One region of the Aeromonas sp. MdU4 genome, then DNA from elsewhere that is predicted to be linked to it. Evidence: predicted binding sites of a transcription regulator. Region 1 holds the regulator's gene; each other region holds the start of a gene.
What was found. Region 1 encodes sigma-54, which starts transcription at its own class of promoters, with help from an activator protein. Its sites were predicted from a motif close to TGGCACNGTTTTNGCTT; they were not measured.

Region 1 (10,822 bases):
TTCTATCTGTACGGGGTCGGCGCCTTCAACGAGGTGGCTTTCGTCGCCATGCTGAAAGCCGGAATGGACACCGGTGCTTACGGGGCGGTAGCCGCCTTCGGCGCCAGTTTCCTGTTTGCTCGGATCATCGAGGGATCTCTGGTGGGGATCCTGGATATCGGCGGCGCCATCCAGACCGGAGTTGGTCTCGGCGTGCCCGCCCTGTTGCTGGGGGCCGGTATTGTCTATCCGGTGGAGAACTTTGGCGCCTCACTGGCCACCGGTATGGTCATCGGTCTCGCTATTGGTGGCATCATCATTCTGGCGCGCAAGTTCACCATCAACCAGAGCAACTCCACCTACGGCGCCGACGTCATGATGGGGGCTGGCAACAGCTCTGGCCGCTTCCTCGGCCCCCTGATCATCCTCTCCGCGATGGGCGCCTCGATTCCCATCGGTATCGGTTCCCTGCTGGGTGCGCTGCTGTTCTACGTGTGGGGCAAGCCCATTACCGGCGGCGCCATTCTGGGAGCCATGCTGCTTGGCACCCTCTTCCCGGTTGCCCTTGTGTAAGCATCAGCCGCCCTGCGGGGCGGCTCTCTAGAGGTCATCGCCATGTATGACATGATTATCAGAGCGGGGCGCCAGGGAAATGGTCAGCTCATCGATATCGCCATCAAGGAGGGCAAGCTGGCAGCCATTGGCCAGCTGCCAACCGATGAGGTAGCCAAACAGATTCTCGATCTCGCTGGCCGTATTTATGTGAGCGCCGGCTGGATCGACGGCCACACCCACTGCTATCCCGCCTCCCCCATCTATCACGATGAGCCGGACAAGGTGGGCGTAGAGTCCGGCGTCACCACCGTCATCGACGCCGGCAGCACCGGAGCCGACGATGTAGATGACTTCCAGCATATCGCTGCGGGCTGCAAGACCCGGGTGCATGCCCTGCTCAACATCTCCCGTATCGGTCTGCTACGCCAGAACGAGCTGGCGGATAGCCGGGACCTCGATATGGATCTCGCCTCGGCAGCCATTCGCCGCCACCCCGACTTTATCGTCGGCATCAAGGCACGGATGAGCGGTAGCGTAGTCGGAGAAAACGGTCTGCAACCGCTGCGCATGGCCAAGGCGCTGCAACAGGCTCACGGCCAGCTGCCGCTGATGGTGCACGTAGGCAACACGCCGCCGGATCTGGACGAGATCGTCGCTCTGCTGGGGAATGGCGATCTGCTGACCCACTGCTTCAACGGCAAGCCCAACCGCATCCTGACCCCAGCTGGCGAACTGCGTCAGGCGGTGCACGACGCCATGCAGCGGGGCATGCGGCTCGACATTGGCCACGGCGGCGCCAGCTTCAGCTTTGACGTGGCTGAGCTGGCTATTGCTCAGGGGATCCTGCCCCATACCATCAGCTCCGATATCTACTGCAAAAACCGTATCAAGGGCCCCGTCTACAGCCTGGCCCACGTGATGTCGAAGTTTCTCGCCATCGGCATGACGCTGGAGCAGGTGCTTGCCTGTGTCACCTGCCACGCGGCCGATGCACTGCATTTGACTGGCAAGGGGCGACTCGAAGTGGGCGCCGATGCCGATCTGACCCTGTTCGAGGTCGCCAGCGGCCCGACCCTGTTTATGGACACTGAAACCCAGTCCCGCAGCGGTGACCAACAACTGCAACCCCTCGCCGCACTGGTGAGTGGGGAACTGGTTCTGACTCACAATGGGAAATCACACCATGCCTTCTGTTTATGAGAAATATCAGCTCAAACCGGTGATCAACGCCTCCGGGCGCATGACCATTCTCGGTGTCTCCACCCCCGAGCAGGAGGTGGTCGATGCGGTCAACTTCGGGCTCGGCCACTACTTCGAGGTAAAGGATCTGGTCAACAAGACCGGCGCCTATCTGGCTGACTTGCTGGGTGTTGAAGATGCGGTGGTGGTCTCCTGCGCCAGCGCGGGCATCGCCCAATCGGTGGCAGCCGTGATCGTACGCGGCGACCCCCACCGCCTCGAGCAACTGCATGCCCACCCTCATGACGTGCCAAGCGAAATCGTGCTGCCCAAGGGGCACAACGTCAACTTCGGCGCCCCGGTCGGTACCATGGTCAATCTGGGTGGCGGCAAGGTAGTGGAAGCCGGCTACGCCAACGAGTGCTCTGCCGCCCAGCTGGCAGCGGCCATCAATGCCAACACCGCCGCCATCCTCTACATCAAATCCCACCACTGCGTACAGAAGAGCATTCTGTCGGTGGCCGAGGCCGCCGAGGTAGCCAAGGCTCACCAGTTGCCGCTGATCGTTGATGCGGCAGCCGAAGAGGATCTGCGCCTCTATTACAACCAGGGGGCAGATCTGGTTATCTACAGCGGCGCCAAAGCTATCGAAGGGCCCACCAGCGGGTTGGTGCTTGGCAAACGCCAGTATGTGGAGTGGGTGAAGCAGCAAGCCAACGGCATCGGCCGCGCCATGAAAGTGGGTAAGGAGGGGATCCTTGGTCTGACCCACGCCATCGAGCGCTACCTGGCCAAGGAGAAAGAGAGCGGCACAGCCATGGTCGCCAAGATGGCTCCCTTCATCGAGCGCCTCAACCTGCTGCCCGGCGTCACCGCCAAAGTGGTATGGGACAGCGCGGGGCGTGACATTGCCCGCACCGATATCGCCTTTGACCACCAGCAGATCGGTATGACCACGGTGCAGGTCGTCACCCGCCTGCAGCAGGGTACGCCTGCCATCTACTGCCGTGGCTACAAGGCCAACGAGGGGCACATCGAGATCGACGTGCGCAGCGTCACCGTGCCCCAACTCGACCAGATCCATTGCGCCATTGCCCACCTCGTTCAGGAGAATCGCTGATGTCCCTTACCCCCAACTACTACCGTGATCGTGTCTGCCTCAACGTGCTGGCGGGTTCCAAAGAAAATGCGGTTGCAATCTACGAAGCAGCCGAAGGCCACGTGTTGGTCGGTGTGCTCTCCAAAAACTATCCGGACATCCCCTCTGCAGTCGCGGACATGAAGGAGTACGCCAAGCTTATCGACAATGCGCTCTCCATCGGGCTGGGGGCGGGGGATCCACGCCAGTCAGCCATGGTGGCCGAGCTGGCCTGCCAGCTGCAGCCCCAGCACGTCAACCAGGTGTTCACCGGCGTCGGTGCCAGCCGGGCACTGCTCGGCCAGTCACAAACGCTGGTCAACGGCCTTATTTCCCCTACCGGCACGCCGGGGATGGTGAAGATCTCTACCGGCCCCCTCAGCGCCCAGCAGCCGGACGGTATTGTCCCTATCGATACCGCCATCGCCCTGCTCAAGGATATGGGCGGCAGCTCGGTCAAATTCTTCCCCATGGGCGGGTTGGCCTGCCGCGACGAGTATCAAGCAGTGGCCGAAGCCTGTGCCCGCCATGGCTTCTGGCTGGAACCGACCGGAGGCATCGATCTGGATAACTTCGGGGAAATAGTGCTGATCGCGCTGGAAGCCGGAGTCGAAAAGGTGATCCCGCATGTCTACAGCTCCATCATCGACAGTGCGAACGGGCAAACTCGCCCCGAGGATGTCCGCACCCTGCTGGCCACGGTAAAACAGCTACTGGCGTAATTGCAGCCACAGGCACCGGTTCAATCACTGACCGGTGCCTGGCCTAGTGATGGCAGGCTTGTTACCATCGATCCTTTCTCGTGCGACAGGAGATCCCTCCCCCTTCATGATCAAGCTGCCCCACCCCAGACTTCACCAATTGCTGACCCAGCTCCATGCCGAACCGTTACCGCAGGAGGAGCTGGCACGCCGCCTCAATGTTTCCACCCGCACAGTGCGCACCGATGTGGCGACCCTCAACGAACTGATTGCCACACACGGCGCCCACCTGATCCACCAGCGTGGCAGCGGCTATCAGCTGAAGATCTACAATCAGGGACTGTTCGATGAGTTACTGGCTGCTCAGGAGCAGGAGAGCACGCTACCGCGCACCAGTCGCGAGCGGGTATTGCATCTGCAGATCCTGCTGCTGACGGCGGAACAGGGGATCAAGCTAGATGACCTGGCTGATACCTGGTATCTGAGCAGAACGGCACTACAGGGGGATATGACGGAGGTACGTGAACAGCTGGCCCATTTCGGGCTGCTAGTCGAGAGCAAGCCCCGACTAGGGATGCGAATACAGGGGAGCGAAACAGCGATCCGGGCCTGCCTGACTCAGCTGCTCAGTCAGGAATTACTACACAACCACCCACTGCAGAGCCTGCTACCGACTCTCTGCCCCAGTAAAACGCTAGAGATAGTGGGCAATCACATTCATGGCCAGCTGAACCACCATCACCTGCGTCTGACCGACGAGAGCCAGCAACAACTCGCCATCTACTGCGCCGTCGCCCTGTTGCGTCAGGCGGCTGGCCACGAGCTGCGCCAGTTTGTCAGCGAAGATCTCACCGCCCCTCTGCTGGCGGTCGCTCGCGACATCTATGGCGAACTGCCGACTCTGACCCCGCCGGGCGAAGAGGAGATCGCCTGCCTCGGCATCCAAATCCAGGCACGCCTGATTGCCGAAACGCCTCAGCTTAGCCCGGCCATGGCGGCCGAGAGCGAACAGCTGGTCGAGCATCTGCTGGCGTACATTCACCAGCACTATCCCTATGACCTGCGGAATGACCGGCAACTTCGGGCCGATCTGCAGACTCATATCAGCGCCATGCTGCTACGGGTCAAATATCAGATCGGCAACCACAATCCATTGGCCGACCACATCAAGCAATACTATCCCCTCGCCTACGACATCACGCTAGCCGCCATCTCGGAGTGGATAAAGCAGACCCCCTACCGGCTGACCCACCACGAGATAGGCTATCTGGTGATCCATATCGGGGTCGGGCTGGAGCGCCACTACGATATTGGCTACACCAGACGCCCCCAGGCGCTACTGTTATGCGATGCAGGCAATGCCACCTTCCGGGTGCTGGAGGCGCGCATCAAACGGGAGTATCCCCAGCTGCAACTAACCACGCTCGAGTCGGTGCGAGATTACGAGGGACTAGCGGAGATCGAGCAGGACTTTGTCATCAGTACCGTCAAGGTGAACGAAAAAAACGCCCCCGTGGTACTCGTTGCCCCCTTCCCGACCCAGTACCAGCTGGAACAGCTCGGCAAACTGGTGCTGATCGACCGCACTCGCCCCTACATGCTCGACAAATATTTCGATGCCGACCACTTCATGGTTGTCAAAGAACCGTTCACTCAAGCAGAACTGTTTGCTCGTATTTGCGATCAACTGGAGAGGGAAGAGCTGGTGGAGAGCGGCTTCAGAGCCTCACTGCAGGAGCGGGAGCGGATCGTCTCTACCATGCTGGGAGAAGGCATTGCCCTGCCCCACTCCCTCGGTCTACTGGCACGCCGCACCCTGGTTTACACCGTGTTGGCACCACAGGGAATCGAATGGGGGAATGGTGAGATTGCCACGCTGATCTTCGTGTTGGCCATCAGCAAGGCCGACTACGAGGAGGCGATGGGCCTCTATGACCTGTTTCTGGCATTCATGAACGAAAAAGCCAGCAAAAATCTGCTGGCTTGTCACGATTTTGCCAGCTTCAAAACGCTGGCCAGGACGGGCTCATAAAACCGAGCGGGGAGTGACTACTCCTCGTTAAAGCCGGAGGTAAACAACTCCACCACAGCGGCCAGGGCCTCGACCTCTTCGGGGCCCTCCACCTGTACTTCCACCTGCCGTCCCTGCGCAGAATCGAGCATCAACAGGCCGATGATGCTGTCCGCATCGGCCTCTACTCCATCTTCATTGCGCAGCAGGACATGAGCATCGAAACCCTGTACCAGCTCGAACAGCATCATGGCCGGTCTGGCATGAATGCCCAGCTTGTTTTTCACTTCAACCGAGGCAGAAACAGTCATCGAGTCGTCCTATTTGCCCATCAGGATTGGGGTGCACTCTTGTCGAGGGTGCGATGGCGGATCTGCACGTTCTTGCCGAGCAGGCGGAAAGCGCTGGCCAACCGTTCAGCGATAAAGACCGAGCGGTGCTGACCACCGGTGCAACCAATACCGACCGTGAGGTAGCTGCGATTATTGCGCTCCAGATGGGGCAACCAGGTCGCCAACATGCTCTCAATCTGCTGGGTAAACAGCATCACGTCGGCCTGAGCAGAGAGATAGTTGGCAACCGGCTCATCTTTGCCGGTAAAGGGCTTGAGCTCGGGGATCCAGTGCGGATTAGGCAGGAAGCGGGCATCGAACACAAAGTCAGCATCTTTGGGAATGCCGTATTTGAAACCAAACGACTCGAACACCAACACCAGTTCGTTCTCTTTCTTGCCGAGCACCCGGGTTTTGATGAGCTCGCTCAGGTCGTGAATGCTGAGGGTGGTGGTGTCAATACGCAGGTCGGCAGTCGAGGAGATGGGTGCCAACAGGTGGGTCTCTTCCCGGATCGCCTCATCCAGCGACAATTTGTTGCGCGACAGGGGATGCAAGCGGCGGCTCTCACCATAACGCTTGAGCAAGGTGCCGTTATCCGCATCGAAGAAGAAGCTGGTGAATTCGACCCGCCCTTCGTTACGCACCTGCGCCAGCAGGTTCTCCAGTTTTTCCGGATCGCTCGGCAGGTTGCGTACGTCGATACTGACTGCCAGCTTGTCGTACTGGCTCTCGACCGAAACGATCAGCTGGGGCAGCAGGTTGACCGGCAGATTGTCTACACAGTAGTAGCCCAGATCCTCAAGTACTCGCAGGGCTACCGTTTTACCGGAGCCCGAACGTCCACTCACCACGATTAACTGCATCTTGTTCCCTCACGCCAAAGCAGGTGTGTCATCGAACGGCCTGAACGTCAGGCCGAAGTCATGATCTGATAGAGTTCTTCATCGCTGGTTGCCTGACGCAACTGGCGGCAGACCGCCTTGTCACCCAGCTTGGAAGCCATCAGGGAAAGGGTCTTGAGATGCTGTTTGCACTCACTTTCCGGCACCAGCAAGGCAAACAGCAGGTCAACCGGTTGATTGTCGATAGCATCAAAAGGGATAGGGTCAGCAAAGGTCATCAGGATGGCGGTGGGAGGGAATTCATCGTCAATGCGACCGTGGGGGATCGCAATACCGGCACCGATCCCGGTACTACCCATTTTTTCGCGGGCCAGCAAACATTCAAACAGCGCCTGACGGGAAGTGCCAAGGCGTTCTGCGGCCAGCTCGCTGATGATTTCGAGGGCCCGTTTCTTGCTGGTACAAGGGACTGCACTCTTGGTGCAGTCCCGACTCAGTATGTGTTCAAGTTGCATAGTTATTTTTTATTTAACTTATCTTTGTGCTTGATGATCTGCCTGTCCAGCTTGTCGAGCAAGATGTCTATCGCAGCATACATATCGGCATGCTCGGAATTGGCGAATACCTCACCCCCGCTGACATGCAATTTGGCTTCCGCTATCTGGTTCAGTTTTTCCACGCTAAGCACCACATGCACGTTGTTGATGTGGTCAAAGTGACGCTCGAGTTTGGCAAATTTATTATTCACATAATCACGCAGAGCTTCGGTAATCTCGACATGGTGTCCGGTCAGGTTAATTTGCATAACATCATCCTTTTGTTTTGCCTAAACCAGGCGTTTGCGCTGATTGGAAGGTGGGATAAACAAGGATTCGCGGTACTTAGCGATCGTGCGTCTCGCCACCATAATACCCTGTTCGGCCAGCAAATCCGCGATCTTGCTATCACTTAACGGCTTGACAGGATTTTCTGCCGTCACCAGCTTTTTGATGAGCGCGCGGATTGCGGTCGATGAGCACTCTCCTCCTCCTTCGGTGTTCACATGGCTGGAGAAAAAAAACTTCAGTTCGAAAATGCCCCGTGGGGTATGCATATATTTCTGGGTGGTCACCCGGGAAATGGTGGATTCATGCATCTCTACGGCTTCGGCGATATCGTTGAGCACCATGGGTTTCATCGCCTCTTCACCATACTCGAAAAAGCCCTGTTGCTGCTCGACAATGCAACTGGCTACTTTCAGCAGGGTGTCATTGCGACTCTCCAGGCTCTTGATAAACCACTTGGCTTCCTGCAAATGGGAGCGAATAAACTGGGTGTCGGTGCTACTGCGCGCATTGCGGGCCATCGCGGCATAGGCCTCGTTGACCCGAATGCGGGGGGCGGAATCGGGATTGAGTTCGACCACCCATTTATTGCCCTTTTTGACCACAGAGACATCCGGTATCACATACTGGGAGTCACTCTGGATAATGCCGTTACCGGGACGCGGCTCCAGCAACTGGATCAGATCGAGCACCTCCTTGAGGTCGCTCTCCTTGAGTTTGATCTTGCGAGCGAGGGTACGGTAATCGCGGTTGCCGAGCAGTTCCATGTGCTCGAGAATGACTTCCTTGGCCTCATTGAGCCAGGGAGTTTGCGGGTCGTACTGCTCCAGCTGGATCAGCAGGCACTCCTGTACCGAACGGGCGGCAATGCCAACCGGATCGAAATGCTGCACCCGCTTGAGGACTGCAGCCACTTCGTCCAACTCAACCTCCACCTCATCGCTACTGACAGCAGCCTGGATATCCTCCAGCGCAACAGTCAGATAACCGGATTCGTCGATGGCATCGATGATGGCGAGCGCAATAGCGGCATCCACATCACTGAATGGCGTTAGGCGCATCTGCCACAGCAGATAATCCTGCAGGTTTTCGGTGGTCTCCCCCTGATAGACGGTATCTTCCCCATCGTGGATAGGGCCCGCGCTCTGGGCGGTACCGGCTGAGTAGACTTCGTCCCAAGTGGTGTCTACCGGCAACTCGTCCGGCATCTGCTCCTGAGCCATGGCATCGCTGGAGTCCAGTTGGCTGGCATCGACCTGCGCCTCAGGGCTGGTCTCCAGCACTTCGCTCTCTTCCTGCTCCAGCAAAGGATTGTTTTCGAGCGCTTGCTGAATTTCCTGCTGAAGTTCCAGCGTGGAGAGCTGTAGCAGACGAATCGCTTGTTGTAATTGCGGCGTCATGGTCAGGGACTGACCGAGACGCAACTGTAATGTCGGCTTCATCTACGTCGGGATATCCTTGTGTTCAGCGAGGCACACGTCAAAGGAAATGAAGGCATGCCCCCTTACTATAGACTGAATTGATCGCCCAAATAGACGCGCTTGACCTGCTCATCGGCGAGGATGTCAGCCGGTGCACCTTCGGCAATCATCTTGCCGTGGCTGACGATATAGGCCTTCTCACATACGTCCAGAGTCTCTCTGACGTTGTGGTCGGTAATCAAGACACCGAGGCCCCTATCTTTCAGGTGCTGGATGATCTTCTTGATGTCTATCACAGAAATTGGGTCGACACCTGCAAATGGCTCGTCCAGCAGAATAAAACGTGGCTCGGCGGCCAGGGCGCGGGCGATCTCGACTCGCCGCCGCTCACCACCAGAGAGGCTCTGGCCCAGGTTGTCGCGAATGTGGGTGATATTGAACTCTTCCAGCAGCTGCTGGACCTTGTCCTCCCGCTCCTCACGACTCAATCCCTTGCGGGTTTGCATCACCCCCATCAGGTTGTCGAATACCGACAGGCGGCGGAAGATGGAGGCTTCCTGAGGCAGGTAACCGATACCGTTGCGGGCCCGCACGTGCATCGGTTGCAGGCTGATATCCTGATCATCAATGGTGATGAGACCGGCATCACGCTGTATCAGCCCCACAATCATGTAGAAAGAGGTGGTCTTGCCCGCACCGTTGGGGCCGAGCAGACCGACGATCTGGCCAGTGCCAACTTCCAGACTCACGTCACTCACCACCATGCGACGCTTGTAGCTCTTCTGCAGGCCCACTGCTTTTAACACTGCCATGGCTTATTTTCCCTGCTTCTTCTGGTCGGCGGGCTTATCGAAATTCTCTACCTGATCCGGCAGGAACACGGTTTTAACCCGCTGGTTCGGGCTCTTGCTCTCGGCAATCATCTTCTGTTTGACGATGTCATAGCGGATCAGGTCGCCATTAACCTGGCTATCTTCCTGCTTGAGCTGACCATTGCCAGTAATAATCACCAGACGGTTCTTCAACTCATAGCGAATGCTGTTGCCGTGAGCATTGACCGGCTTGCCGTTATCCAGGATCTGGAAGAAGGTGGCGGGCTTGCCATAAGCAGTCATCACCTCAGCCCCTTTCTCGCCGGAACGGGTCACCACGACTTTGTCAGCGTGGATCTTGATGGTGCCCTGAGTAATGATGACATCCTGCTCAAAGGTGATGCGGTTGTCCTGCATCTCGGCCACCTGCTTGACGGCATCGACATAGACCTTCTCGGTGAAGTCAGACTCTTTGGCACTCACCGCGCCGCACAGCAACAGGGCTGCGAGGGCCAGATTAGCGTTTTTCATTGAAATAGATGGCATGGCCTTGATCCAGTAACTCAAAATATTTGCGATCCAGATGGCCCTTCAGGCCAACCCCTTGGGTCTGGAAATCCCGACCCAGAATGTTCACTTGCCGGTTGCTGCGCACATCCTGCGTCACCAGATCCAGCTCCAGATAAGGCGTATCCAGCGTGGAGATGAAGGAATCGGGGAGCAGACCATCCAGATGCACCTTGTCCCGCAGGATCACGTTGTCATCGGTATTGAGCACACCGTTTTCGGCTGTCACCTTCCATTCGGCGTCACCCTGTTCATCAAACATGTAGACTACCGGCTGCTCGAAGGTTGCCTGCTCCAGAGTCTGGTAGTACTCGGCATAGCTCGATTCCAACCGCTCGGTGCGCTTGCCATTGATATCAAAACGGGTCGTCACCAGATCTCTGGCGACAAAATCGGGCTGATAGTGCTCGGTTTTAACCACAGTTTCCGGTACCAGCTCCACCTTGCCCAGTTGCCAG
Region 2 (10,822 bases), on a different contig from region 1:
CAGGAGCGAAGTGCCGACAGTCAAGCCTGCATCATTGGTGCTGGTCTCTGGCCACAAAGTGCGAGTGTTCTCTTATCAAGAGCTCGAAAAAACGCTGTAAGGGATAAGTGATGAAACGAACGCTGAAACATACCTTGCTGCTCTTGCCGCTGCTCTTTGCACTGTTGTTTGTAGCCGGGATGTTTATCAATAGTCTGGGTTGTCATTACGACCTGAAAATGTCGGCTAACGGGGTCAATTATCACGGGGTATGTCGTTGGGGAAAGATCACTGTTATTGAAGAAGAGGAGGCGACCAAAGAGAAATGGCGAGTGACCGGCTTTCAGCTTACTTTTTTCAACCAGCTGGTTTATCTCATTGATAGTCGCACTCAACTGCATGAGTCGGCTAACGATGACTCTTATCTCAATGAATACAATCTGATCCAGTCACAATACGCCTTGGTCAATTATGCCTGGGTGCCGGTGACCGAGAACAAGGTGGCTATCTTCCAGCGTGACCCTGTGCATGAAGTCGTGATTGCCCAGCGTGATGGCTGGTTTGATCTTTATCGTTGGTTCTTTCCTCCCGCCCCGCTGGTGCCTGCCAAGCCTAAAGGCTCAGAGTCGGGGCTGTCAGCTAGCTTCTGAAGAGTTTGCGCCAGGGGCCGGTGATGTCGCAGTGACCGGTCTCCTCGCTATTCTCCCAGCCTAGCCGATGGTAGAAGGCGAGTGCCGCCGTGTTGCGGAGCGCCACCTTGAGTGAGCTGATAGGGGTATCTGCCAGCCCATGTTCAAGCAGGGCTCGCCCAATTCCCTGACCATGCCAGTCGCTGGCAACGTAAAGATGATGGACGAAGTGGTCAGGTTGCCAGATTGCAATAAATCCGCAGATATTGCCCCCCTGCTCGGCCACCCACACCTGCTCACCTTTGGTCTGCGCCTCGAAATCCTCGAGCTGGAAACGGGCGGGATCGACCCAGTGAAAGGTGTGGCGGCGGCTTTTTAAAAATAGCCGGGCCAGTTGGGGAATATCGTGTTCTTCCATGAGCCGGATCATGATGACCTTCTTGGGTAAGTCCCTGTTAGTTGATGAAGTCGCACAGCGGCAGGTTCAGCTGATACAAATGACAAGGGTGTGATTAAGCGCTGTCCATTGTATTTGTCATGAGGCTATACTGCCGAAGTCCCTTGTATGGATGGCTTGAGGATCGCTGATTTATGGACAATAAACAGATTGAAGGCAATATTTTTGTTCCGGCACACATAGATGATGTGTGGCATGCCTGGACGACCGAGAGTGGTCTGCGCAGTTTTCTGGCGCCCGAATGCTTGATGGTAGCCGAACCCAACGGCCCGTTTGAGATCTACTTCCGGCCTGATGCCCCCTTGGGTGAGCGCGGCAGCGAAGGGTGCCGGGTGATGGCCGTCATGCCCTATGATTTGCTCAGCTTCAGCTGGAATTTCCCGCCCAGCTTGCCACATATACGCCAACAGAAGACCCAGGTTTGTCTGCGCTTTGTGCCGGAAGGACAGGGTACCCGGCTCTACTTCCTGCAAACCGGTTGGGCTAACGATCCTGATTGGGATCAGGGGTATGCCTATTTTCGGGAAGAGTGGCTGGAAACCAGTCTGCCACGGTTGCAATACCGTTTTACCCATGGCCCTATCGATTGGAACAATCCGCCCGACAAGGCGCAGCTGAAGGCGCTGGCGCAGTAATTACTGGTGTCAGACATAAAAAAAACCGGCCAAGAGGCCGGTTGAAACAGTTCAGGCTTGTCAGGTGACAAACGTATCCAGTGGATAAGAGTCGCTTTCCACTCCTTGTGAAGCACAACCCTCTTGGTTACGTGCAGTAACTTTATGCCATCCACACTGAATCGAGGCTGAACCATGAGTGTTCCAGCCTCGATTCCTTTTTGGGTCAGAGCTTTATTCCCATTGATTGACGCAAATAGGCACCCGCGCCAAGCAAACCGGGTCCTTCGTGAGTGATCAGGAAGACCGGGATCTCCTTGAGATAGGATTTGAAACGCCCCTTGTCTTCAAAGGCTACCCGGAAACCGGAACCCGTGAAGAACTCCTGAAAGCGCGGCACTATGCCACCTGCGATATAGACGCCACCGAAGGTCGCCATATTGAGGGCCAGATTGCCAGCAAAGCGGCCCATCAGTACGCAGAACAGGCTCAGGGTGCGACGGCAATCGAGACACTCGCCTGCCAGCGCGCGTTCGGTAATGTCTTTGGGGGCGAGTGGCTCGGGTTCACGGCCATCTGATTTCACCAGGCCGCGATAGAGATTGACCAGACCCGGGCCGGATAAGAAGCGCTCGGCTGAAACATGGCCCAGCTCGCTGCGCATCACCTGCAGCACCGCATCTTCCTCTTCGGTGTTGGCAGCGAAATCTACATGACCACCTTCCCCCGGCAGACTCAACCACTGTTCGCCCGCCTTGACCAGATGGGCGACCCCAAGACCGGTACCTGCGCCATAGATGGCGATGGGCTTACCTTCGATTGGCGCTGTACCACCCAGCTGGATGCGATCAGATTCAGACAATACCGGTACAGCCATCGAGACCGCAGTAAAGTCGTTGATCACCTGCAGGCGTTCCAGCCCCAGATTGCTCTGCATCTCGCTGATGGAGAATTCCCAACTGTGGTTGGTCATGGCAACCCAGTCGCCATTGATGGGGCAGGCGATTGCAATGCAGGCTTCATTGACCTGCACATTGTGTTCGGTGAGATAGAGGCGTACCACCGCTTCCAGAGTCGGATGATCCAGACCTGAGTAGGTCTTTGCCTGAGAGATGGTACCGCTGGCCAGTTCACACAGGGCCAGGCGCGCATTGGTTCCGCCGACATCGCCGACCAGCGCATGGGTATGCTGCATAACAACTCCTTCGTTACAGGGTTTGGACGATCGTTGCGTCCTGACATTATTGTTGGATTGTGACGGCTCATTCTATCCGAGCTAGGGCTTGCTCACCCGCCGGATCGATACAAACGTGCGCCTGCTCACAGTGTTGTTGCTTTGCAACATTTGTAAGCGCTTTCACTGCAAGGTGACGTTTTGTAACGAAAAGTACGAAATAATTAGAGATGAGTCATACTTTGTATGGTGGGCGTTAGTTGCCATAACCGCTTGTCTTGTATAGTCCTTAGCTTGATTGGAAACCTGCTTAGCCGTAGATTGAGTGCAAAGACACTGAAGCTAAATTACAAAAACGCCTGGTGGTGATGATGAATACCCTTGATAAAATTACGAACAACTTGGAAAGTTTCAGTAAATCAGAACGCAAGGTTGCCGAGGTGATCCTGGCGTCTCCCCAGACTGCCATCCACTCCAGCATCGCCGCCCTGGCCAAGATGGCCGACGTCAGTGAACCGACCGTCAACCGCTTTTGCCGTCGTCTCGATACTAAAGGCTTTCCCGATTTCAAACTGCATCTGGCCCAGAGCCTGGCCAATGGCACCCCTTATGTTAATCGTCATGTGGAAGCGGAAGATGGGCCTGACACCTATACCGCCAAGATCTTCGAGTCCACCATGGCTTGTCTGGATGCTGCCAAAAACAGTCTGGATATCTCGGCGATCAACCGCTGTGTCGATATCCTGACCCAGTCCAAAAAGATCAGCTTCTTTGGTCTTGGCGCCTCTTCTGCTGTCGCGCGCGATGCCCAGAACAAATTCTTCCGCTTCAACATTCCGGTGGTGAGCTTCGATGACATCGTCATGATGCGCATGAGCTGCATCAACAGCAGTGAAGGGGATGTGGTAGTGCTTATCTCCCATACCGGTCGCACCAAGGCGCTGGTGGAAATTGCCGCGCTGGCCCGTGAAAATGATGCCACCGTTATCGGCATGACCGCCAAGGACTCTCCGTTGGCGCGTGAGTGCAACCTGGTGCTCTCCATGGACGTACCGGAAGATACCGATGTCTATATGCCAATGGCATCCCGCATCGCCCAGCTGGCGTTGGTGGATGTGCTGGCGACCGGTTTCACCCTGCGTAGGGGGATGAAATTTCGCGAAAACTTGAAGAAAGTGAAAGAGGGATTACGCGAATCCCGCTTCGAAACCCCGCACTCTTCCTGAATCGCCGGGGGCTTCGGCCCCCGACTGTCTATGCCACCCGCCTTGGTGTAGTATTGTAATTTAATAACAAAAACCACCCAGATGGTTTGCAAACGGGTGCATCGAGCCATGGGCTTGATGGGGCAGAATCTCAAGTCATATCAACTTCATATTGGAGTCTTTCATGCCTAGACGTACAAAGATTGTAACCACACTCGGTCCTGCTACTGATCGCGAAGGGATCCTCGAAGGGATCATCCGCGCCGGTGCCGATATGGTGCGGATGAACTTCTCTCACGGCACTGCTGAAGACCATATCCTGCGCGCCAATCAGGTGCGTGACATTGCTGCCAAGCTCGGTCGTCACGTCGCCATCATGGGTGATTTGCAAGGCCCGAAAATTCGTGTTTCCACGTTCAAGGATGGCAAAATCTATCTGGCCATCGGTGACAAGTTCATTCTCGACGCGGCCCTCGGCAAGGGTGAAGGTTGTCAGGAGCAGGTTGGGATCGACTACAAGAGCCTGCCAAACGATGTGGTCTCTGGCGACATTTTGTTGCTGGATGATGGCCGTGTGCAGCTGAAAGTCGAGCAGGTTGAAGGTACCCGCATTCACACCACGGTGACCGTGGCCGGGCCTCTCTCCAACAACAAGGGCATCAACAAGAAAGGGGGCGGTCTCTCCGCACCGGCCCTGACTGAGAAAGACAAGGAAGATATCAAAACCGCTGCTCGCATGAATGTGGACTATCTGGCCGTCTCCTTCCCGCGCTGTGGCGATGACTTGCGTTACGCTCGCGAACTGGCTCGCGAAGCCGGTTCCAATGCCAAAATCGTGGCCAAGGTTGAACGTGCAGAAACCGTTGCGACCGATGAAGCAATGGAAGACATCATCCTCGGTTCCGATGCCGTCATGGTTGCCCGTGGCGATCTCGGCGTCGAGATCGGTGACCCCGAGCTGGTTGGTGTACAGAAGAAGCTGATCCGCCACTCTCGTCGTCTGAACCGGGTGGTGATCACCGCGACCCAGATGATGGAGTCGATGATCAACGCGCCGCTGCCGACCCGTGCCGAGGTCATGGACGTGGCCAACGCCGTGCTGGATGGAACCGATGCGGTGATGCTCTCTGCCGAAACAGCAGCCGGTCAGTTCCCTATCGAAACAGTGACCTCCATGGCCAGCGTCTGTGTCGGTGCCGAGAAGCACCCGAGCCTGAACGTCTCCAATCACCGTATGAGCTACACCTTCACTTCGGTGGAAGAGGCGGTTGCCATGTCCACCATGTATGCGGCCAACCACCTGGAAGGGGTTAAGGCGATCGTGGCGCTGACCGAATCCGGTACCACCCCGTTGCTGATGTCCCGTATCAGCTCTGGCTTGCCGATTTTCGCCATGTCTCCCCACAACAAGACCCTGGCCTGGGCCAACCTCTATCGTGGCGTGACTCCGGTGATGTTTGACGGTGACGAGACCAAGCCGGTCTACGAAGTGTGCCGCGACGCGCTGGATGTGCTCAAGGCCAAAGGTTTGCTGCAAAGTGGCGACATGGTGCTGCTGACTCACGGTGACAAGATGGAAACGGTGGGTAGTACCAATACCTGCAAAGTGATGATGGTCGAATAAGAGCCTCCATCTGTTCTGTTATCAAAGCTGTTCGTCACTGGCGAACAGCTTTTTTTATGCTCGCAACATGGCGTCATACGCCAAGTGTGAGGTGAGAATGGACTCAATGATTGCCTCAATGGCGAGCCATCTTGATAATGCGGGTATTTCCTGTGCAAGCAGTACATGACAAATCCGTTCACTTGGACGATGGGACTGACATCCGGCTTATATGGTGAACAAACGGACAACGCAGAATGGGAGCAATAAGATGAAGCATCGTAACTGGCTGTTGGTCTTGTCACTGAGTCTGGCCTTCTCCCCTTGTTATGCCGATTGGGCCAAGCTCAAGGCAGCGGCATCCGATCTCGGCAGCGCAGTGAGCGAAACGGGCAAGGAGGTGTGGCAGGATGTAAGCCACTTCTCCAAGAAGAGCTGGGCGTCCATTTCCGCGTGGGGTGAGGAGGCGTTCAATACTGCCGGGGTGTGGACCGACAAGAGTATTGCAACTGGTAAGGAGTGGTTGAAAGTCGCCGACAAGAAACTCGACGAAATGTTGAATCCCAAAACGGCGCAGCAGGCAAGAGTGGCACTCAATACCATGGCGGATACCGCACTGGTGCGGTTGTTTAACGAGCAGCCATCAGCCAAGTTACTGTTTGATAAGGCCTATGGTTATGCGGTATTCGATTCGCGCAAATTTTCTCTGATGCTTCACACCAATCAGGGGGCTGGCGTTGCGATTAATCGAAAAAATGGCAAGCACACTTATATGAAGATGTTTGGCGCGGGTCTTGCTGCCGGTATCGGGGGCAAGTTTTATCAGCAGGTGATCCTGTTTGAAGACAAGGCGCGCTTTGACAGCTTTGTCAGCCAGGGTTGGGAAGCCACCTCCGAGATGGGCGTGGTGGCAGGTAAACAGAGTGCAGAGTTGACTGCCAAATACAATGGAGGCATGGCTATTTACCAGATTGGCGAGAAGGGCTTGCTGCTTGATGCCAATATCTCCGGCTCCAAATATTGGATCGACAAGGATCTGACCCAATAACGGCGGTGAGGATCCCTATTTTTCCGGTTGAATATCCAAGGTGTTCAGCCGGTGTGAATTGTTATTTTTTCTCAGCCCATCCTGCCTGTAATCCCGCTATAACCCCAGCCCTGGCTGCTGTCAGGTTGATTGGCACTATAATTGCTTGTTAGCTGTCAGCGTCAATGAATTGTCTGGGGATGGAAAATGGAAATAAGTGCAAGCAGCCTGATGCAAGAGATGCAGGCACTCAAGGTTGAGGCTGGTGCAATCCCATTAGCACAACCGGGTCGTCAGGCCACCTCCGACTTTGGCCTGCTGCTGCAACAGGCATTGGGCAACGTCAACGAATTGCAAGGCGCCGCGAATGATCTGCGCACCCGTTTTGATATGGGGGACAAGTCGGTAGATCTGGCCGAGGTGATGATCGCCGGCCAAAAATCTTCCATCGCCTTTGAAGCCACTGTTCAGGTGCGCAACAAGATGGTCGATGCCTACAAGACCATCATGAACATGCCGGTATAAAGGATTTCAACCAATCATGGCGACCGAGCATCATGGCGATGTCAGCAATAAGGACATAAATCGTGGCTACTGACCAAAACGGCGATCTGCTGCTAAACGATGAGGGCTCCGCCGCCCTTGATGAGAATGAGCAGAAGAGTTCGGCTCTGGGCTTTCTGTCCAATACCGATGTGTTGCGCCAGATCACCCTGATCCTGGGGCTTGCCATCTGTCTCGCTATCGCCGTATTTATCCTGCTCTGGGGTAAGGAGCCGGACATGCGTCCGCTTGGCACCTATACCACTCAGGAGCTGGTCAAGACCCTGGATTTTCTGGATCAACAAAAGATCCCCTATGAAGTCGATGGCAAGAACGTATTGGTCAGTGCCGAGAACTACCCCAGCATCAAGCTGGCATTGACCCGTGCAGGGCTTGCCAGCACGGCTGATGCCAGCAGTGACGGGGAAGACATTCTGCTGAAGGACTCCAGTTTTGGCGTGAGTCAGCGGATGGAAGGGGAACGACTCAAACTGAGTCGTGAACGCCAGCTGGCCAGTGCCATCGAGCAGTTTCAGAATGTGGCCAAGGCTCAAGTGTTGCTGGCTATCCCCAAAGACAACGTCTTTGCCCGTAATGAACGCAAGCCAAGTGCCACCGTGGTGGTTAACCTGAAAGGGGCTGCGTTGGGGCAGGGAGAGGTGGACTCCATCGTCGACATGGTCGCTTCTGCCGTTCACGGTCTCGAACCGACTCGCGTAACCGTCACCGATCAAAACGGTCGCTTGCTCAACTCAGGTTCACAAGATCCCGTTTCTGCCCAGACTCGCAAAGAGTTTGCCATGCAACAGAAGCAGGAGCTGGAGTACAAACAAAAAATTGACGCCATCCTGATCCCGGTATTGGGGGCTGACAACTATACGGCGGAAGTGGACCTCTCCCTCGATTTTTCCCAGCAGGAGCAGACTCGCAAAACCTATAACCCGGATCTGCCCGCGGTACGTTCAGAGATGACCGTGGAGGAGAACAGTGCCAACGGTAGCAGCGGTGGTGTTCCGGGAGCACTCTCCAACCAGCCGCCAGCAGCATCCAATATTCCCCAGCAGGCAACTGGCCCCAACGCCGATGCGACAGCATCCTCGTCCGGCAGTTCCCGCAAAGAGGCCACTCGCAACTTCGAGCTGGATACCACCGTCAGCCATACCCGTCGCCAGATGGGTGGCATTCGCCGCATGACCGTTTCGGTTGCGGTCGATTACAAATCGGCCACGGCTGCCGATGGCAAGGTGACCCGCGAAGCGCGCAGTCAGGCAGAACTCGATACATTGCGCCGTTTGCTGAGCGGTGGCCTTGGTTTTGATGTGACCCGGGGTGATACCCTTGAAGTGGTCGCCATTCCGTTCAACCGGCCCGAGCTGGAAAATGTGGCCGAAGCGCCTCTCTACGAGCAGCCCTGGTTCTGGCGTGCGGTGCGCATCGCCGCCTCCGTACTGGTCATTATTGTATTGATCGTCACAGTGGTTCGTCCCATGCTTAAGCGGCTGCTTTACCCGGATGCCAAGCCGGAAGGGGATCTGGATTTTGACAACCACACAGTACTGGGTGGGGATGATGAACTTAGCTTGCTGGCAGCACAGGCCGAAGCTGAACCTGTGTTCGGATTGCGCGATGGCCAGCTCAAATTGCCTGATCTGCACCGGGATGAAGATTTGCTCAAGGCGGTGCGTGCACTGGTGGCAAACGAACCGGATCTGGCCGCTCAGGTCATTAAAGAGTGGGTAACCAAAGATGCCTGAAGAGAATAAGAGCCAAGTGACTGGCAACGACATCACCGACAGTCAGCGCCAGCTTTTGGAGCAGATGTCCGGGATGGAGATGGCCGCTGTGCTGATGCTGAGCCTCAACGAAGAGGATGCCGCCCAGATTTTCCGTCATCTCGAGCCCAAGCAGGTGCAGCGGCTCGGTATGTCGATGGCCTCCATGTCTGATTTCAGTCACGATCGGGTGGCGGCAGTGCACCGTCAATTCATCGACGATATTCAGAAGTACACCAACATCGGTATCGGCAGCGAAGACTTCGTGCGCAAGGCGCTGGTGGCAGCCCTTGGCGAGGACAAGGCGAGCAACCTGGTGGACCAGATCATTCTCGGTTCCGGTGCCCGCGGCCTCGATTCGCTCAAGTGGATGGATGCTCGTCAGGTGGCCAGCATCATCCAGAACGAACACCCGCAGATCCAGACCATCGTCCTCTCTTATCTGGAGCCGGAGCAGTCCGCCGAAATCTTAAGCCAGTTTCCCGAGCAGGTGCGCCTCGATTTGGTGATGCGTATTGCCAACCTGGAAGAAGTACAACCAGCTGCCCTGCAAGAGCTGAACGACATCATGGAGAAACAGTTCGCCGGTGCGGCGGGAGCCCAAGCGGCCAAGATGGGCGGCCTGAAGGCTGCTGCCAACATCATGAACTACCTCGATACCAATATCGAAGGCCAATTGATGGACTCCATCCGCGAGTCGGACGAAGAGATGAGCCAGCAGATCCAGGATTTGATGTTCGTGTTTGAGAACCTCATCGATGTGGACGACCGCGGCATTCAGACCATGCTGCGGGAAGTGCCGGGAGATTTGCTGCAGCGTGCCCTCAAGGGGTCCGACGATCAGATGCGCGAGAAGATTTTCAAGAACATGTCCAAGCGGGCTGCAGAGATGCTGGCCGACGATCTGGAAGCCATGGGGCCGATCCGGGTTTCCGAAGTGGAGGCTGCCCAGAAAGAGATCCTCTCCATCGCCCGTCGTCTGGCCGATGCTGGCGAGATCATGTTGGGCTCCGGTGGTGGCGAGGAGTTCCTCTAATCTATGAGCAGCAAATTGCGTGGCTATGTACGCCCTGATGGAGATGATGCACGGGTAGAGGCCTGGGGTTGGCCCGAGATGGAGGCCGAGGCGGAGGTCGAGACCAATGCCCTCGGCCTTGCTCCTGACTGGTATCAGCAGGAAGAGGAGGTGGTGGAGCCGGAGCCCGAGCAGGAGCCGACCCCCAGTATCACCGCCGAAGAGCTCGAAGCGATCCGTCAGGCTGCCTGGGAAGAGGGGATGGCTGAGGGGCGTGAGGCCGGTTTTGCCAAAGGGCTCGAAGAGGGCAAGCTGGAAGGGTTGCAGCAGGGCCACTCTGCCGGTCTCGAACAGGGGCGTGAAGAGGGGTTGGCCATGGGGCGCGAGCTGGTTGAGCAGCAGATGGCTCACTGGCAGTCCCTGACAGATCGTCTGGCCACTCCCCTGCAGGAGCTGGATCAGGCGGTCGAGCAGCAACTTGTCTCGCTGGTAATGCAGCTGGCCCGCGCACTTATTTGCCACGAAGCCGAGACCTCGCCCCGTATCTTGCTGGAAGCGCTCAAGCAGGGGTTAGCCTTGCTGCCAGTTGCCGAGCAGGGGGTCACCCTGATGCTGCATCCCGATGATATTGCGCGGGTTGAGCAGGCTTTTGGCGCCGAAGAGTGTGTCAAGCGTCACTGGCGCTTGCAGAGCGAGCCCACCCTCTCTCCCGGTGATCTGCAACTGGCGACAGAACTCTCCAGCATCGATCTGACCCTCTCGGGACGGATCGACCAGCTGTTGCGCAATTTTCTGCGGGACAAT
Region 3 (10,822 bases), on a different contig from region 1:
CTTGACGGTATATTGCTTAATCCTATCAGAGAAAAAACCCGCCAGATGGCGGGTTTTGTCACGATTAAGCAAGCTGACCGGATTTAAACGGGCAGTCTGTTCCGACTTAGACGGAGTAGTACAGTTCAAACTCCAGCGGGTGCGGGGTCATGCGCACACGGTCAACATCCTGCTGTTTCAGTTCCAGATAGGAGTTGATGAAGTCATCGCTGAACACGCCGCCACGGGTCAGGAACTCGCGATCGCTATCCAGAGCGGCCAGGGCTTCGTCCAGAGAACCGGCTACGGTCGGCACTTCTGCGGCTTCTTCCGGCGGCAGGTCATACAAGTTCTTGTCCATGGCATCGCCCGGATGGATCTTGTTGATGATACCGTCCAGACCGGCCATCAGCTGAGCAGCGAAGGCCAGGTACGGGTTGGCTGCCGGATCCGGGAAACGTACTTCGATACGACGAGCTTTCGGGCTTGGTACCACCGGGATACGGATGGAGGCAGAGCGGTTGCGGGCAGAGTAGGCCAGCATGACCGGTGCTTCATAACCCGGAACCAGACGCTTGTAGGAGTTGGTAGTCGGGTTGGCGAAGGCGTTGATGGCCTTGGCGTGCTTGATGATACCGCCGATGTAGTGCAGAGCCATCTCGGACAGGCCGCCATACAGGTCGCCAGCGAACAGGTTGACGCCGTTCTTGGCCAGAGACTGGTGGCAGTGCATGCCGGAGCCGTTGTCACCAAACATGGGTTTCGGCATGAAGGTGACGGTCTTGTTGTAGGCGTGGGCCACGTTGTGGATCACGTACTTCAGCACTTGTACTTCGTCAGCCTTCAGGGTCAGGGTATTGAAGCGGGTAGCGATCTCGTTCTGACCGGCAGTGGCCACTTCGTGGTGGTGAGCTTCAACAACCTGGCCCATCTCTTCCAGCACCAGACACATGGCGGCACGGATGTCCTGGGAGGAGTCAACCGGCGCAACCGGGAAGTAACCGCCTTTCACGAACGGACGGTGACCCTTGTTGCCATGCTCATAGGCAGTGCCGGAGTTCCATGCGGCTTCTTCAGATTCGATTTTCACGAAGCTGTGGCCCATGGTGTTGGAGAAAGTGATGTTGTCGAACATGAAGAATTCCGGCTCCGGCCCGAACAGCACGGTGTCAGCGATGCCGCTGGACTTCAGGAAATCTTCTGCACGCTTGGCGATGGAGCGCGGATCGCGGTCGTAACCCTGCATGGTGGCAGGTTCCAGCACGTCACAAACGATGTTCAGAGTGGTCTCTTCGGTGAACGGGTCCAGCTTGGCGGAGGCTGCGTCCGGCATCAGTACCATGTCGGATTCGTTGATGCCTTTCCAGCCGCCGATGGAGGAACCATCGAACATCTTGCCGTCTTCGAAGAAATCTTCATCAACCTGGTGAGCAGGGATGGATACATGCTGCTCTTTACCCTTGGTGTCGGTAAAGCGCAGATCAACAAACTTGACTTCGTGTTCCTGGATCAGGGCCAAAACGTTCTGGGCTGACATGCTAAGTAACCTCCGGTGTTAAAACTCTCTGGGTGAATGCGTCATCGTATTCACATAAGCCAGTATCGTGCCAAGTTTGTGACAGCTTGATTTCAGGGCAATCCCGCTGAAGCGGCTCCCCACAATCAGGCGATCTCGACTCGCGTTGCATCAATTTAGTGCGATGCTGGATCGTTTTGGTGCACTGTAATGGTGCGCGAAATACGGTCACCGCCCATCTAAGCAGGGTTTGTCGGAGAGGTCTATGATCCAGATCTGTTGTTAAGCGCGAATGTACTGCAATTCTGCTAGGCAGATCACAAAGGCAAGAGTACAATTAGCGCCCAATTTTACCCGGTGATTGAGGCGAGAATGTTAGAGAATTTACGCAATATTGCGATTATTGCGCACGTTGACCACGGCAAAACGACTCTGGTTGATAAGCTGCTGCAGCAGTCCGGCACCCTGGACCGCTCCACGGAAGGCCAGGAACGGATCATGGACTCCAATGATCTGGAACGGGAACGTGGCATCACCATTCTCGCCAAGAACACTGCGATCCGCTGGAATGACTACCGCATCAACATCGTTGATACCCCGGGTCACGCCGACTTCGGTGGTGAAGTTGAGCGCGTACTGTCCATGGTTGACTCCGTGCTGCTGCTGGTTGACGCCGTAGACGGCCCGATGCCGCAAACCCGTTTTGTGACCCAGAAAGCATTCGCCCAGGGTCTGAAGCCGATCGTGGTCATCAACAAGGTTGACCGTCCGGGTGCTCGTCCTGACTGGGTAATGGATCAGGTATTCGACCTGTTTGACAACCTGGGTGCCACCGACGAACAGCTGGATTTCAAAGTTGTTTACGCCTCTGCACTGAACGGTTGGGCCTCTATGGATCAGGACGTCGAGTCCGAGAACATGGAGCCGCTGTTCCAGGCTATCGTTGACAACGTTGAAGCGCCGAAGGCTGATGCCGACGGTGGTTTCCAGATGCAGATCTCCCAGCTGGACTACAACTCCTACGTAGGTGTTATCGGTATCGGCCGTATCACTCGTGGTCGCGTCAAGACCAACCAGCAGGTCACCATCGTTGGTGCTGATGGCAAAACCCGTAATGGTAAAGTTGGCCAAGTGCTGGGTTACCTGGGTCTGTCCCGTACTGAAGTTGCCGACGCGCAAGCGGGTGACATCATCGCTATCACCGGTCTGGGCGAGCTGAAAATCTCCGACACCATCTGTGACAACGGTGCTGTTGAAGCCCTGCCGCCGCTCTCCGTTGACGAGCCGACTGTGAACATGACCTTCCAGGTCAACACCTCACCGTTCGCCGGTAAAGAAGGCAAGTTCGTGACCTCCCGTAACATTCTGGAGCGTCTGAATCAGGAGCTGGTCCACAACGTGGCCCTGCGCGTGGAAGAGACTGATGATCCGGACAAGTTCCGTGTATCCGGTCGTGGTGAGCTGCACCTCTCCATCCTGATCGAAAACATGCGTCGCGAAGGTTACGAACTGGCTGTATCCCGTCCGGAAGTAATCCTGCGTACCGTTGACGGCGTTCTGCAAGAACCGTTCGAAACCGTGACTGTGGACGTTGAAGAAGCGCACCAGGGTTCCGTGATGGAGCAACTGGGTCTGCGTAAAGGCGAAATGACCAACATGACGCCGGATGGCAAGGGTCGTGTCCGTCTTGACTTCATGATCCCGAGCCGTGGCCTGATCGGCTTCCAGACCGAGTTCATGACCATGACCTCCGGTACCGGTCTGCTCTACCACACCTTCGACCATTACGGTCCGCACAAGGGTGGCAGCATCGGCGAGCGTCAGAACGGCGTGCTGATCTCCAACGCAACCGGTAAGGCCCTGACCTACGCCCTGTTCGGTCTGCAAGACCGCGGTCGTCTGTTCATCGGTCACGCGACCGAAGTGTACGAAGGCCAGGTGATCGGTATTCACTCCCGTTCCAACGACCTGACTGTTAACTGCCTGAAGGGCAAACAGCTGACCAACATGCGTGCCTCCGGTACCGACGAAGCTCAAGTGCTGACTCCGCCGATCCGCATGACTCTGGAACAGGCTCTCGAGTTCATCGACAACGACGAACTGGTAGAAGTCACTCCGAAGAACATCCGTATCCGCAAGAAATTGCTGACCGAGATGGATCGTAAGCGCTCTGGTCGTGGTTAATCCCATGAGCTGAGTCTCGGCAACCCTCCCGGTTGCTGACGATTCGCTGATAGAAAGGCCCAAACCTCCGGTTTGGGCCTTTTTTATTTGCGCCGGGCAGGGCGGATCGGTTGCACCTTGCTTTGCGGATAAACGCTGCTGCTGAGCGTGACAGGCTATCAATGGGCGTTCGTTTTGGTGCTGTATCTGGCTTGCTATGGCCAGACGCCAGGAGGTCAGAAGGCAGTGCTCTGCAGTTCGGAAGATGGTCTTACCGGGCCTGCTGGCAGGGGCGGGGTCTTATGGGTAAGCCAAATCCATCGCTATAAATTTAATTTATGGATTTTGCCTTAATGGCCCAACTTTAACTTATGTGAGCGAATTGGGCTGCCTGACGCACTCTGCGGCTCATGCCAAGCCGTTACAGTGCTGTGCCCGATCCGGGGATATAAAGAGCGACGCCCTCCACCGGTTGTTATCAACCGGTGGAGGGCGTCGCTACTTGCGCGTTACTGGCGCCAGAACGAGGGGAAGAACAGCACGGCGACGGTCAGGATCTCCAGCCGTCCCAGCAGCATGCCAAATGACAACAGCCACTTGGCCGAGTCGGGCAGGCTGGCGAAGTTGGTGCTGGGGCCCACCACCGGCCCCATGCCCGGACCGACGTTGGCAACCGCGGTGATGGAGCTGGAGATGGAAGTGAGAGGGTCGAGCCCGATGGCGGCCAGCAGTGCCGCGATCACCAGAATGATAGCGAAGTAGGCCAGCACGAAGGAGATCATCGAGCGGATGATGGCGTCATTGACCGTGCGGCCGTTGTACTTCTGGGGGAAGACGGCAGAGGGGTGCATCAGTTGGCGCATCTGCTTTCTGAACAGAGCAAAGGCCACCTGTACCCGGAAAATCTTGAGCCCGCCAGCGGTAGAGCCGGAGCAGGCACCAAGCGCCAGCAGCACGATGAAGGTGATGCTGGCGAGCGGTCCCCAGGTGCCGAAGTCACCCAGCCCGAAGCCTGTGGTAGTGAGCACCGAGACGATATTGAAGCAGCTGATGCGCAGGGCATCCCAAAAGCCGAACACATCCCGTTGCCACAGGTAGAAGGTCATGATGGCGGTGACCCACACCACCAGCCAGAAGAAACCGCGTACCTGGGCATCCTTGAACAGGCTGTAGTCCCGGTGGTTGAGGCTCTGCACATAGAGCAGGAAGGGCAGGCCGCCGAGGAACATGAACAGGGTGCCAATCCAGTGCGCCGAGTTGGAGAAGTGGGACATGGATTGATCGGAGGTGGAGTAGCCGCCGGTACTGAGGGTGGTCATCGAATGGTTGATCGCCTCGAACATGTTCATGCCACTGGCCCAGTAGGCCATGAAGCAGAGCATGGAGAGCACCAGATAGACCAGCACTATGTTGTTGGCCACCGTCTTGGCCCGCGGTGCACTTTTATCTGACCAGTCAGAGCTCTCGGTCTGGAACAGCTTCATGCCGCCGACGTTGAGGTAGGGCAGCACCGCCACCGCCATCACGATAAAGCCAACCCCGCCCAGCCACTGCAGGATGGAGCGCCACAACAGGATGCTGTGGGCCATGTTGTCGAGGCCGGAGAGTACGGTAGAGCCCGTGGTGGTCACCCCGGACATGGTCTCGAAATAGGCGTCGGTGAAGTTGATGTGGGTGATGAAGACAAAGGGCAGGGCGCCGAAGATACAGGCCACCACCCAGACCGAGGTGGTGAGCAGGAACATCTCCCGTACCCCCAGATGGAACTCCGCCTTGCGTCCGTAGTGGAGGCAGAGCAGGGCCGCACCGTGAGTGATCAGCACCGACTTGAGAAACTCGACGAACCCTTCTGAGCCGGTCAGCAGGGCCAGCAGGGTTGGCAACCACATGAAGAGTGCCAGCTTGGAGAGCACCAGCCCGAGGGTGAAGATAATGGGACGCAGCTTGATCATGTCCGATAACCTGGTCGTTGATTAAAAAAAGACCCGGACCGTCCCCTTTGGGGAGTTGAACCGGGTCTGGTTTGACAGCCTGTGCGCATGAAGACGTTACAGGAAGAAGGGGCTGGGCTGGAACAGCCGCTCCACTTCCGGGATGTACTTCTTGTCCACCAGGAACATGACTACGTGGTCATCCTGCTGGATCTTGGTGCGATCGTGAGCGATCAGTACCTCATCACCACGGACAACAGCACCAATGGTGGTACCGGGTGGCAGCTTGAGCTCACCCACCGTCTTGCCGACCACCTTGGAGGTGTTCTCGTCGCCGTGAGCGATCGCCTCGATCGCCTCTGCAGCGCCGCGGCGCAGGCTGTAGACGTTGGCGATGTCGGCCCGGCGCACGTGGGTCAGCAGGGCCGAGATGGTGGCCTGCTGCGGCGAGATGGCGATATCGATGGAACCACCCTGCACCAGATCCACATAGGCACCGCGCTGGATCAGCACCAGAGTCTTCTTGGCGCCCATCTTCTTGGCGAGCAGGGCCGACATGATGTTGGCCTCATCCTCGTTGGTCACGGCGATAAAGACGTCGATCTGGTCGATGTGCTCCTCGGCCAGCAGCTCCTGATCCGCCGCATCGCCGCAGAAGACGATGGTGTTTTCCAGCAGTTCGGAGAGCTGCTCCGCCCGCTTCTGGTTGCGCTCGATCAGCTTGACGCTGTAGCGCTTCTCCAGCTGGCGGGCGAGGCCGGCGCCGATATTGCCGCCACCGACGATCATGATGCGGCGGTAGGGGCTCTCGAGGCGCTGCAGCTCCGACATCACGGCGCGGATATGACCTGCCGCCGCTACGAAGAAGACTTCGTCATCCGCTTCGATGATGGTGGTCCCTTGCGGGCGGATCGGGCGACCCTGGCGGAAGATGGCTGCCACCCGGGTTTCGATATTGGGCATGTGCTCGCGCAGGGTGGAGAGCGCATTGCCGACCAGCGGGCCGCCGTAGTAGGCCTTGACCGCCACCAGCCCGACGCGGCCACCTGCGAAATCAACCACTTGCAGGGCACCCGGATACTCGATCAAGCGACGCACATAGTCGGTCACCAGCTGCTCCGGTGCGATCAGGTGATCCACCGGCACCGATTCCGGCAGGAACAGACGATCCCGCTCGGTCAGATAGGCTGGCGAGCGGATCCGCGCCACCTTGTTCGGAGTGTTGAACAGGGAGTAGGCCACCTGACAGGCGATCATATTGGTCTCGTCACTGTTGGTGACGGCAACCAGCATGTCGGCATCCTGCGCCCCCGCTTCGCGCAGTACCTTGGGGTGAGCGCCATGGCCGTTGACCACCCGCAGGTCAAACTTGTCCTGCAGTTCGCGCAAGCGCTCGCTGTCGGTGTCGACGATGGTGATGTCGTTGTTCTCTCCGGCCAGGTTCTCGGCCAGAGTGCCGCCGACCTGGCCGGCTCCCAAAATGATGATTTTCATAGGGAACGTCTACTCACGTTGAGGCAGTAAAGGGGCATGCCGCCAGCATGGCGATTGCCCCGGGAGAAGCTTGTCAGAGTCACAGCTTGACCAGCTTGGCGTAGTAGAAGCCATCCATCTCGGCTTCACCCGGCAGGAACTGGCGACCCGGGCAGTCCGGCGTGTCCTGTTCGTGCAATGGTACCAATTTGGCATTTTTGGTCGCGGCAAGGAAGGCGCGGATCTGTTCGCGGTTCTCTTCCGGCAGGACGGAGCAGGTGGCGTAAAGCAGGGTGCCGCCGCTCTTCAGCTTGCCCCAGAGGGCATTGAGAATGCGGCGCTGCAGTTCGGCCAGCTCGCGAATGTCCTGATCACGGCGCAGCCACTTGATGTCGGGATGGCGGCGGATCACGCCAGTGGCGGAGCAGGGGGCATCCAGCAGGATGCGGTCGAACTGACCCTCTGGCCACCACTGTTCCGGTGCCGCGGCATCACCGTGGATAACCTTGGCGGTCAGGCCGATGCGGTTCAGGTTCTCCTGCACTCGCTTGAGGCGGTTCTCGTCGGCATCGACGGCGACCACGCCAGCCAGCTTGGGCTGACGCTCCAGCAGGTGAGCGGTCTTGCCGCCGGGGGCTGCGCAGGCATCCAGCACCCACTCGCCCGGTTGCGGGTCGAGCAGGGCGGCAGCCTGTTGTGCTGCGCCATCCTGTACCGAGCAGTCACCGACCTCGAAGCCGGGCAACTTGGTCACATCGCAAGGACGCTCCAGCAGGATGCAATCTTCGCCTTCTTCACCAGCCACCGCATTGATGCCGACTTCGGCCATGCGAGCCAGCATGGCATCGCGGCTCTGGCGCTGGCTGTTGTTGCGGATCCACATGGGGGGGCGCTGGTTGTTCGCCTCCATGATGAATTCCCACTCATCCGGATAGGCCTGACGCAGGCGCTTGGTGAGCCACTCGGGGTGACCGAGGCGAATGCTGGGAACGCGGTCAATGCGCAGCAGAATGACTTCGGCGCTGCGCTGGAAGTTGCGCAGTACGCCGTTGATGAGGCCACGCAGGGAGGTACCCTTGAGCAGTTTGACGGCGTTGACGGTCTCGGCCACCGCGGCGTGAGCCGGAATGCGGGTGTAGATGAGCTGATAGAGACCGACCAGAATCAGGTAGTGGAAGATGCGGCTCTTGTTCTTGAGCGGCTTGTCCATCATCTCGTTGACTGCCGCATCGAGGCGGGGCAGCCAGCGCAGGGTGCCGTAGCAGAGTTCTTGCAGGAGAGCGCGATCGCGTGGCGCAACCTTCTCCTGGGCAGCAGGCAGAACAGCGGAGAGGGATTGACCCTGATCCAGCACCTGTTGAATAACGAGAGCGGCCTGTGCACGTGTTTTCATAGAGTTACCTTAGATGCGCAAGTCGGGGCCTGGGCCCCGCTTGTGTCAATTCAATCCAGTTCAATTCAATTGCGTGCCGGGTTCAAACCAGTCGCGGCGAGAGTTGAGCAGATCCGAAACGGACATCGCCTTTTTGCCCGGCGGTTGCAGGGTCAGCAGGCGCAGTACCCCTTTGCCGGTGGCGATATCGATCCCCTGCTTGTCGGCCTTGAGCAGGGTGCCGGCGGGTTGGCCGTGGTCACTGTCCACCACTGCGGCTTGCCACACCTTGATCGTCTGGCCTGCCACTTCAAACCAGCTGATGGGCCAGGGGTTGAACGAGCGGATACAGCGTTCGATAGCAACGGCCTCCATCGACCAGTCGATGCGGGCCTCTTCCTTGGAGAGCTTCTCGGCGTAGTTGGCCAGCGCATCATCTTGCGCCTCGGCAGCGGTTTCACCGGCGGCCATGGCATTGATGGTGTCGACCAGTGCCTGCGGGCCCAGCTCGGCCAACTTGTCATAGAGGCTGGCTGAGGTTTCGTCGGTGGCGATGGGGCAGCTCACCTTGCGGATCATGGCGCCGGTATCCAGCCCCACATCCATCTGCATGATGGTGACGCCAGTCTCGGCATCGCCCGCCCAGATGGATCGCTGGATCGGCGCGGCACCGCGCCAGCGCGGCAGCAGGGAACCATGAACATTGATACAACCCAGACGCGGGGTATCGAGCACCACCTTGGGCAGGATCAGGCCATAGGCGACCACCACCATCAGGTCGGCGCCAAGGGCGGCCAGTTCTGCTTGCGCCTCTTCTTTGCGCAGGCTAGCCGGTTGATAGACCGGCAGATTATGGGCCAGCGCCAGCTCTTTGACAGGGCTGGCGGTGAGCTTCTGGCCGCGACCGGCGGGCTTGTCCGGCTGGGTATAAACGGCGACGACCTCGTGGTCGGAAGACAACAACGCCGCCAGGTGACGGGCGGCGAAGTCGGGAGTACCGGCAAAAATCAGTTTCAGCTTATTCAATGGGGCAGATCCTCAGAGGGCTTTGCGATCTTCACGGGCCATTTTCTCCAGCTTCTGGCGAATACGCTGGCGCTTGAGCGGAGACAAGTAATCCACAAACAGCTTGCCCACCAGATGATCCATCTCATGCTGGATGCAGATAGCGAGCAGATCATCCGCTTCCAACTCGAATGGCTTGCCATTACGATCCAGCGCCCGAACCTTGAGCTGTTCGGCTCGCGGCACCAGTGCGCGGTGCTCGGGAACGGAGAGGCAACCCTCTTCGATGCCGGTGCTACCACTTTGCTCGAGGATTTCCGGGTTAATCAATACCAGAGGATCTTCACGGTTTTCAGAGACATCGATCACTATGATGCGCTGATGAATGTCGACCTGAGTCGCGGCCAGGCCAATGCCTTCCTCCGCGTACATGGTTTCGAACATATCATCTACAATTTGTTGTAACTCGGGTGTAAAGGTCTCGACAGGGGCTGCGATGGTACGCAGGCGTTCATCGGGAAAACGCAATACATCTAGAATGGCCATAGTTTTTTCTTTAGTTTCGTATAAATGCAGTCAATATTGGCGTAATTCTAGTCATTTACGCCGATAAAAAACAGCAACACTTTGCGCGCAGAAGTAACAGGGAGTGTTATGTATCTGAAGCAAACCATCCTCGCCTGCCTGCTGGCAACCGTGAGCCAGGCAGCGCTTGCCGATCAGCTGAAGCTGAAAACGGGTTATCCCGAGAGCTATGTGGTGCAAAAAGGCGACACGCTGTGGGATATCTCGGGCAAGTATCTGGCTGAACCCTGGCTCTGGCCCCGCCTCTGGAATATCAATCCGCAGATTGCCAACCCGCACTGGATCTACCCGGGCGACGTGCTGCAACTGAGCTGGGTCAATGGCGAACCCCGCCTTGGCAAGGCGATGCAGGGGGGCAAGCAGGTTATTCGCCTAAGCCCGAAAACCCGTTACGAGAACAAAGCCAATCCTATCCCGACGCTGCCTATCAGCGAGATCGGCCCCTTTTTGCAAACTGACCATATTCTGGCCGATAGCCAGCAGCAGAAAACCCTGCCCTACCTGTTGGGCTCCGACGAGAAACATATCGGCATGCTGGAGGGGGATACCCTCTATGTACAGGGGGCATTGACACCCGGTCAGATGTACGGCGTTTACCACCCCGGTGCAATCTACAAGGATCGTGATACCGGTGAGATGCTTGGCCAAGAAGCCGTATTGGCTGGCATTGTGCGTGCGGTTGCCCGCCTCGATGATGATCGCACCGAAGTCACTTTGACTCACAACCAGCGTGAAGTCTTGCAGGGTGACAAGGTGATGGCATTGCCAGACCAGGAGAGCATGCCTGCCGTATTCATG

Region 2: a site for sigma-54 is predicted at 6,840-6,856, ahead of fliE (flagellar hook-basal body complex protein FliE). Genes of this name have one in related genera too.
Region 3: a site for sigma-54 is predicted at 1,573-1,589, ahead of glnA (glutamate--ammonia ligase). Genes of this name have one in related genera too.

The regions. Positions count from the first base shown of each region.
Region 1 is NZ_JBHFMW010000016.1:15,031-25,852, reverse strand. Features, by position in the region: gene ACE1BR_RS08600 (DUF4310 family protein) at 1-552, shown strand, start outside; gene ACE1BR_RS08595 (amidohydrolase/deacetylase family metallohydrolase) at 595-1,734, shown strand; gene ACE1BR_RS08590 (DgaE family pyridoxal phosphate-dependent ammonia lyase) at 1,718-2,833, shown strand; gene ACE1BR_RS08585 (KDGP aldolase family protein) at 2,833-3,573, shown strand; gene ACE1BR_RS08580 (BglG family transcription antiterminator) at 3,680-5,584, shown strand; gene npr (PTS phosphocarrier protein NPr) at 5,602-5,874, opposite strand; gene rapZ (RNase adapter RapZ) at 5,895-6,761, opposite strand; gene ptsN (PTS IIA-like nitrogen regulatory protein PtsN) at 6,809-7,255, opposite strand; gene hpf (ribosome hibernation promoting factor) at 7,258-7,545, opposite strand; gene ACE1BR_RS08555 (RNA polymerase factor sigma-54) at 7,567-9,006, opposite strand; gene lptB (LPS export ABC transporter ATP-binding protein) at 9,072-9,797, opposite strand; gene lptA (lipopolysaccharide transport periplasmic protein LptA) at 9,801-10,328, opposite strand; gene lptC (LPS export ABC transporter periplasmic protein LptC) at 10,315-10,822, opposite strand, start outside.
Region 2 is NZ_JBHFMW010000023.1:246,244-257,065, reverse strand. Features, by position in the region: gene ACE1BR_RS13485 (transcriptional regulator) at 1-100, shown strand, start outside; gene ACE1BR_RS13480 (hypothetical protein) at 111-629, shown strand; gene ACE1BR_RS13475 (GNAT family N-acetyltransferase) at 619-1,038, opposite strand; gene ACE1BR_RS13470 (SRPBCC domain-containing protein) at 1,200-1,700, shown strand; partial or broken gene glk (glucokinase) at 1,906-2,892, opposite strand; gene ACE1BR_RS13460 (MurR/RpiR family transcriptional regulator) at 3,222-4,079, shown strand; gene pyk (pyruvate kinase) at 4,243-5,682, shown strand; gene ACE1BR_RS13450 (hypothetical protein) at 5,933-6,709, shown strand; gene fliE (flagellar hook-basal body complex protein FliE) at 6,896-7,213, shown strand; gene fliF (flagellar basal-body MS-ring/collar protein FliF) at 7,276-8,985, shown strand; gene fliG (flagellar motor switch protein FliG) at 8,978-10,039, shown strand; gene fliH (flagellar assembly protein FliH) at 10,043-10,822, shown strand, end outside.
Region 3 is NZ_JBHFMW010000030.1:25,452-36,273, reverse strand. Features, by position in the region: gene glnA (glutamate--ammonia ligase) at 107-1,516, opposite strand; gene typA (translational GTPase TypA) at 1,868-3,679, shown strand; gene ACE1BR_RS18175 (TrkH family potassium uptake protein) at 4,168-5,610, opposite strand; gene trkA (Trk system potassium transporter TrkA) at 5,707-7,083, opposite strand; gene rsmB (16S rRNA (cytosine(967)-C(5))-methyltransferase RsmB) at 7,163-8,455, opposite strand; gene fmt (methionyl-tRNA formyltransferase) at 8,516-9,460, opposite strand; gene def (peptide deformylase) at 9,473-9,985, opposite strand; gene ACE1BR_RS18150 (LysM peptidoglycan-binding domain-containing protein) at 10,094-10,822, shown strand, end outside.